Variovorax sp. PBL-E5: one gene and its partner. The protein of the gene in region 1 interacts with the protein of each later gene in a pairwise test. Links are inferred from orthologs where the notes say so. Each region holds a gene or a part of one and is shown on either strand. Other genes may lie near its edges. The genes, in order: ruvC and ruvA.

Region 1 (3,052 bases):
CTGCAGAAGGCCGCGCGCCGCTTCATCCGCGTCACGCGGCCGGTCGAGGTGCGCGAAGGCGAGGGCGCCGAGGGCAAGTGGGCGCGCCTTGCGCCTTACCACGGCTACAAGCTCAGCTTCGAGATCGACTTCGACCACCGCGTGGTCAATTCGACCGGCCAGCGCGTCGAGTTCGACCTCGGCAGCGGCTCCTACAGCCGCGACATCGCGCGCGCGCGCACCTTCGGCTTCACCAAGGAGGTCGAGTACATGCGCTCGAAGGGGCTCGCGCTCGGCGGCGGGCTCGACAACGCGATCGTGATGGACGATACCAAGGTGCTCAATGCAGGCGGGCTGCGCTACGACGACGAGTTCGTCAAGCACAAGATCCTCGATGCGATGGGTGATCTCTACGTGATCGGCCGGCCGCTGCTGGCCGCCTACAGCGCCTACCGTTCCGGTCACGCGCTCAACAACAAGCTGCTGCGCGAGTTGCTGGCGCACGAAGACGCCTACGAGATCGTGACCTTCGACGACGAGAAGCGCGCGCCGGTCGGCTTCGCCGAAGTCGCGCGGGCCTGGTAGGCACGCCGGTCGATGCTGCTGTTCCGCTGGGCCGTCCTGCTGCTGTTGCTGGTGGCGGGAGCTTCGTTCGCGTTCTATGCGGGGACGGGGCGGGTCAAGTACCGGCGCTTCGGGTGGGTTGTGCTGAAGTGGACGCTGCTGGCGGCGTTCGGGTTCTTTGCGGTCCTGATCGCGGAACGGGTGGTCTGAGCACCGCATCCGTACCGAATGGTATCCTTACGTCTTCGTAAGGAATGTTGATGCAGACCACCTTGACATCCAAAGGCCAGATGACGCTGCCGAGCGCCGCGAGGACACGGCTTGGGCTGGAAGCTGGCGATCGATTGCTGGTGACCGTCGTCGACGACGACACCATCATCCTGAAGCGGCCGTCACCAAAGCCGGTCAAGGCACTCAGGGGCCTTCTGGCGCGACCCCGGCGGGCTCTGACCGTCGAAGAAATGGACGCTGGCGTGGCGGCACACCTCAAGGAAAAGCACGGATCCAGGTCAGCGAAGTGATAGCGCTGGACACCAACATCCTGGTGAAGCTTCTCACCAACGACGACGCCCGTCAGGCCGCCAAGGCAGAAAGCTGGTTGCGAGACAACGCGAGTGCGCGGGTGCCTGCCTATGTCGATCACATCGTGCTGTGCGAGTTGGCCTGGGTGCTGGAGCGCAGCTATGGCTACGAACGGGAATCGGTGCATCAGGCATTGAGTGCATTGATGGAACAGGATCAGCTCAAGGTCGAATCCCCGGGCGCAGTCAGACAGGCACTTGGACTTTACGAGGCCGGGCCTGCCGATTTCTCGGACTATCTGCTGGCAGTGCGTGCGCAAATCGCGGGCTACGCCCCGGTGCTGACGCTGGACAAGAAGGCGGCGAAGACGCCAACTCATCGGTTGTTGCGTTGAGGCGCTCGAATCGCCGCCCGTGCCGTCTCACCGCGTACGCCCCTGCCGGTACACGCCGTTGGTGCTGCGCCCCAGCGTCGTCGCCTGGCTGAGCCGCGCCATCGAGGCACCCACGTGCGCATGCGTGATCGCGATGCCGAGCGCGTCGGCCGCGTCGCTGCCCGGCACGCCTGGCAGGTGCAGCAGGCGCTTGACCATCTCCTGCACCTGCGCCTTCGCGGCGCGGCCGTGGCCGGCGACGGCCTGCTTCATCTGCAGCGCGGTGTATTCGGCGACCGTGAGATTGCTCGTGACCAGCGCCGTCAGGCAGGCGCCGCGCGCCTGGCCGAGCAGCAGCGTCGATTGCGGATTGACGTTGACGAACACGATCTCCACCGCCGCCGCATCGGGCTTGTAGCGCTCTGCGATCTCGCCGATGCCATCGAACAGTACCTTGAGTCGCGCAGGCAATTCGCCGGTGCCGAGGTGGCGGGTGGTGATCGTGCCGCTGGCGACATAGCGCAGCGCATGGCCGTCGACATCGACCACGCCGAAGCCGGTGGTTTGCAGGCCAGGATCAATCCCTAGTATTCGCACGGCGTCATTTCCCCGGCCGAATGCGGGGAACACCGCGGAACCGGCTTTGCCGGGCCGCTGGTGTTGCCCCCGGTGAGGGGATGGGCGGCCACACGAAGTGGGCAAGCCTGGGGGTGTGCAACTTCATACGCCGAAGTACCAGCGCACCGAGTGGAAGAAGATCGGCGCCGCGAAGCACAGCGCATCGACGCGGTCCAGCAGCCCGTTGGCGCCCGTGATGCCGACGCCGCGCTGGCCCCAGTTGGGAATGCCGCGGTCGCGCTTCAGCGCCTTCATCACCAGGTGCCCCATCGAGCCCGCGACGCAGGCGATCAGCGACATCGCCAGCGCCTGGCCGAAGCCGAAGGGCGTGATGAACGAGAACAGTGCGCCGACCAGGCTCGCGATCACCATGCCGATCGCCCAGCTGGTCCAGTTGAAGCTGCGGCTCACGTGCGGCGCGAAGGGCGCTTGCCGAAAAAGGCGCTGCCAGATCGCGTCGAGGCCGCGCGCCGGTTGCTCGGGCGCTGCGGGCTCGGCGCCGTCGGTCGGCAGTGTCGTGCGCCGTGATATCAAGTGCTGGGTCAGCATGCAGGTCTGCACCACGAACACCAGGAAGAACACGAGGAAGGCGCTCTTGCCTTCATAGCCCGGAAAGGACAGCAGCAGCAGCGCCGGCACATGGCTCATGCCGTAGACGCAGACCATGATGCCCCACTGCAGCTTGGCATTGCGTTCGAGAAACTGGTTCGGGTCATCGGCCAGTGCGCTCACGACCGGGATCGCAAGAAAGGCATAGACCGGAATGAACACGGTGAACAGGTCGAAGCGCGCCGTCGCAACCAGCCAGAACTGGATCGGCAGCACCACGAAGAAAGCCAGGATCAGGCTGCGGTGATCGCCGCGCCGCGTCGGCGACAGCGTGATGAACTCGCGCAGCGCGAAGAATGCGATGAGTGCGAACAGCACGGTCGCGACCGTTTCGCCGAGCGCCCAGCCGATCCAGAACACCACCACCATGAACCAGCTGGTGCGAAG
Region 2 (3,101 bases), 3.8 Mb from region 1 along the record:
CACGTCCTCGATGGTTCCCGATTCCTCGCCGATGCTGGCCGCGATGTTGTCCAGCCCGACCGGCCCGCCGTCGAAGCGGTGGATCACGGCTTCGAGCAGCTTGCGGTCCATCAGGTCGAAGCCCTGCGGGTCGACGTCGAGCATCGCCAGCGCCTTGTGCGCAACCTCTTCGGTGATGCGTCCGTCGCTCTTCACCTGCGCATAGTCCCGCACGCGCCGCAGCAGCCGGTTGGCGATGCGGGGCGTTCCGCGCGAGCGTCGCGCGATCTCGAAACCGCCGGCCGCGTCCGTCGGCACCGCCAGCAGTCCGGCACTGCGGTGCACGATGCGCGCCAGCTCTTCGGGCGTGTAGAACTCGAGCCGCGCGACGATGCCGAAACGGTCGCGCAACGGATTGGTCAGCATGCCGGCGCGCGTGGTGGCGCCGACCAGCGTGAAGGGCTGGAGATCGAGCTTGATGCTGCGCGCGGCCGGGCCTTCGCCGATCATGATGTCGATCTGGTAGTCCTCGAGCGCGGGGTAGAGGATTTCCTCGACCACCGGCGACAGGCGATGGATCTCGTCGATGAAGAGCACGTCATTGCGCTCGAGGTTGGTGAGCAGCGCGGCGAGGTCCTTCGGCTTCTCGAGCACCGGGCCCGAGGTCTGGCGCAGGTTCACGCCGAGCTCGGCCGCGATGATGTGCGACAGCGTGGTCTTGCCCAGCCCCGGCGGCCCGAACAGCAGCACGTGGTCGAGCGCCTCGCCGCGCTGGCGGGCGGCGCCGATGAAGATCTCGAGCTGCTCGCGCACCTTGGCCTGGCCGACGTATTCGTCGAGCAGCTTGGGGCGCAGCGCCCGCTCGATCGCTTCCTCGTTGGGCGAGGCAGGCGCGGCGGACACCACGCGTTGCGGGGCCGGTGCGAAGTCGTCGGTCTGGATGGTCATGGCAGGTCGGGCTGAGCGCGCAGTTTAGTCGGCTGGGCGGCCTCGGCCGGCGCCGCCGCGCGCGCTGGCAGAATGCTGCGCCGAGAAAGAATCCCATGAGCGAGAACGACCGGGCACTCTGTGCCGCCGCTGCGAGCCTGTTGCGCGCCAGCGCCGTGATGGCGGCCTGCGGCCTGGGCCTGAGCTGCGTGTCCCTGCTCGTGCTGGCGCTGACCGCGCGTTCGCTGCCGGCGATCTCGTGCATGGGCTTCGGCGCGACGATCGTCATCGGCGTCTTCGAGCGCTACCTCGCAGCGCGGCTGCGCTTCGACGGCGGGCTGCTCGAGAGCCTGGCCACCGGCACCATCACGTCGATGCCTGCGCTGGACAGCGCCACGCACCGCCTCGGCCTGCGCTTCACGTCCAATGCCTCTCGCACGCTCGAAGAGCGCGTGCAGGATGCGCGTCAGCTGATCCAGCGCCACGGCATCGTGATCGCATGCCAGGGTGCGATGTTCCTGCTCGCGCTGCTCACGCAGGACCTCTGACGCGCAGGTTCACTTGGCCAGCGCGCGCAGCGCCAGCTTGATCCCCTCGCCCACCGGCACGTCCTTCGGCAGCGCCTTGAGCGAGGCGGCGGCCTCCTTGTCGCTGTAGCCGAGCGCGATCAGCGCCTGCAGGATGTCGGCCTGCGCATCGGTGGCGGCGTGCGCGGGCAGCGGAAGCTCGGCACCCAGCTTGCCCTTGAGTTCGAGCAGGAGGCGTTCGGCGGTCTTCTTCCCGATGCCGGGAATCTTCACCAGCCGCCCCGCTTCCTGCAGCGTGATGGCCTGTGCGAGTTCACCCACGCTCATGCCGCTGAGCACGCCCAGTGCGGTGCGCGGCCCGACGCCCGAGATCTTGATCAGCTGGCGAAAAGCTGCGCGCTCCGCGGCAGTACCGAAGCCATAGAGGATCTGCGCATCCTCGCGCACCACGAAGTGCGTGAGCAGCGAAACGCGCTCGCCGCTCGCCGGCAGGTTGTAGAAAGTGCTCATCGGCACGTCGACCTCGTAGCCAACGCCATGGCAGTCCACCACCACCTGCGGCGGATTGCGTTCGGCCAGGATGCCGGTGAGTTTGCCTATCATGGGTGCCCTTCTCGCTCTTGAATGAAATCCGCGTGATTCTGCGACACACCTTCGCCCCACCCAACAACACGCGCCTCGGCCACCTCTGCGGGCCGCTCGATGCGCACCTGCGGCGCATCGAGGAAGCGCTCAACGTCAAGATCGCGCATCGGCACGAGCAGTTCAAGATCGACGGCCCCAAGGTCAATGCGCAGCGCGCGATGGAGGTGCTGCAAGCGCTCTACGAAATTGCGCAGCGGCCGATCGATGCCGCGGTCGTCCAGCTCACGCTGGCAGGCGACGGCGCGATGGACGAAGCGCCCGACGGCGCCATCACGCTCGCCACGCGCCGCACCGACCTGCGCGCGCGCACGCCCAATCAGAGCGTCTACCTGCACAACATCGCGAACCACGACATCACTGTCGGCATCGGCCCGGCCGGCACCGGCAAGACCTACCTCGCCGTCGCCTGCGCGGTCGACGCGCTGGAGCGCAGTGCGGTGCAGCGCATCGTGCTGACGCGGCCCGCGGTCGAAGCCGGCGAGCGGCTCGGCTTCCTGCCCGGCGACCTCACGCAGAAGGTCGACCCGTATCTGCGGCCGCTCTACGACGCGCTGTACGACCTCATGGGCTTCGACCGGGTGCAGAAGGCCTTCGAACGCAACGCCCTCGAGATCGCGCCGCTGGCCTTCATGCGCGGGCGCACGCTCAACAACGCCTTCGTGATCCTCGACGAGGCCCAGAACACCACGCCCGAACAAATGAAGATGTTCCTCACGCGCATCGGCTTCGGCGCCAAGGCCGTGGTGACGGGCGACGTGAGCCAGATCGACCTGCCCAAGACGCAGTTGAGCGGGCTGGTCGATGCCGAACGGGTGCTGCGGCGCGTCAACGGCATCGCGATCACGCATTTCACCAGTGCCGACGTGGTGCGGCATCCGCTGGTGGCGCGCATCGTCGACGCCTACGACAACGCCCGCAAGCGCACCGCAAGGCATTGACATGGCACTCGCCGTTCTTTCGCTGTCGCTGCAGTTCGCGCGCTTCAAGGGCGTGGACCGCCACCGCGCCGCATTGCCGCGGCAC

Evidence for each region.
Region 2: the proteins of ruvC (region 1) and ruvA interact in binary tests that used the Escherichia coli proteins (3 or more experiments, as listed by UniProt). The link is inferred for Variovorax sp. PBL-E5 from one-to-one orthologs.

The regions. Positions count from the first base shown.
Region 1 is NZ_LR594671.1:911,623-914,674, forward strand. Bases 262-2,999 are described here. They hold ruvC (crossover junction endodeoxyribonuclease RuvC), read right to left. Parts: upstream 2,036-2,999; coding sequence 1,487-2,035; downstream 262-1,486. Other genes in these bases: lpxC (UDP-3-O-acyl-N-acetylglucosamine deacetylase), read left to right, coding at 262-564; WDLP6_RS04465 (hypothetical protein), read left to right, coding at 577-753; WDLP6_RS04470 (AbrB/MazE/SpoVT family DNA-binding domain-containing protein), read left to right, coding at 804-1,064; WDLP6_RS04475 (PIN domain-containing protein), read left to right, coding at 1,061-1,459; WDLP6_RS04485 (phosphatidate cytidylyltransferase), read right to left, coding at 2,159-2,999. In the rest of the region: more of lpxC, read left to right, coding at 1-261; more of WDLP6_RS04485, read right to left, coding at 3,000-3,052.
Region 2 is NZ_LR594671.1:4,722,170-4,725,270, forward strand. The notes cover bases 251-3,037. They hold ruvA (Holliday junction branch migration protein RuvA), read right to left. Parts: upstream 2,037-3,037; coding sequence 1,464-2,036; downstream 251-1,463. Other genes in these bases: ruvB (Holliday junction branch migration DNA helicase RuvB), read right to left, coding at 251-927; WDLP6_RS23115 (hypothetical protein), read left to right, coding at 1,023-1,454; WDLP6_RS23125 (PhoH family protein), read left to right, coding at 2,069-3,016; ybeY (rRNA maturation RNase YbeY), read left to right, coding at 3,018-3,037. In the rest of the region: more of ruvB, read right to left, coding at 1-250; more of ybeY, read left to right, coding at 3,038-3,101. UniProt on the Escherichia coli protein: The RuvA-RuvB-RuvC complex processes Holliday junction (HJ) DNA during genetic recombination and DNA repair.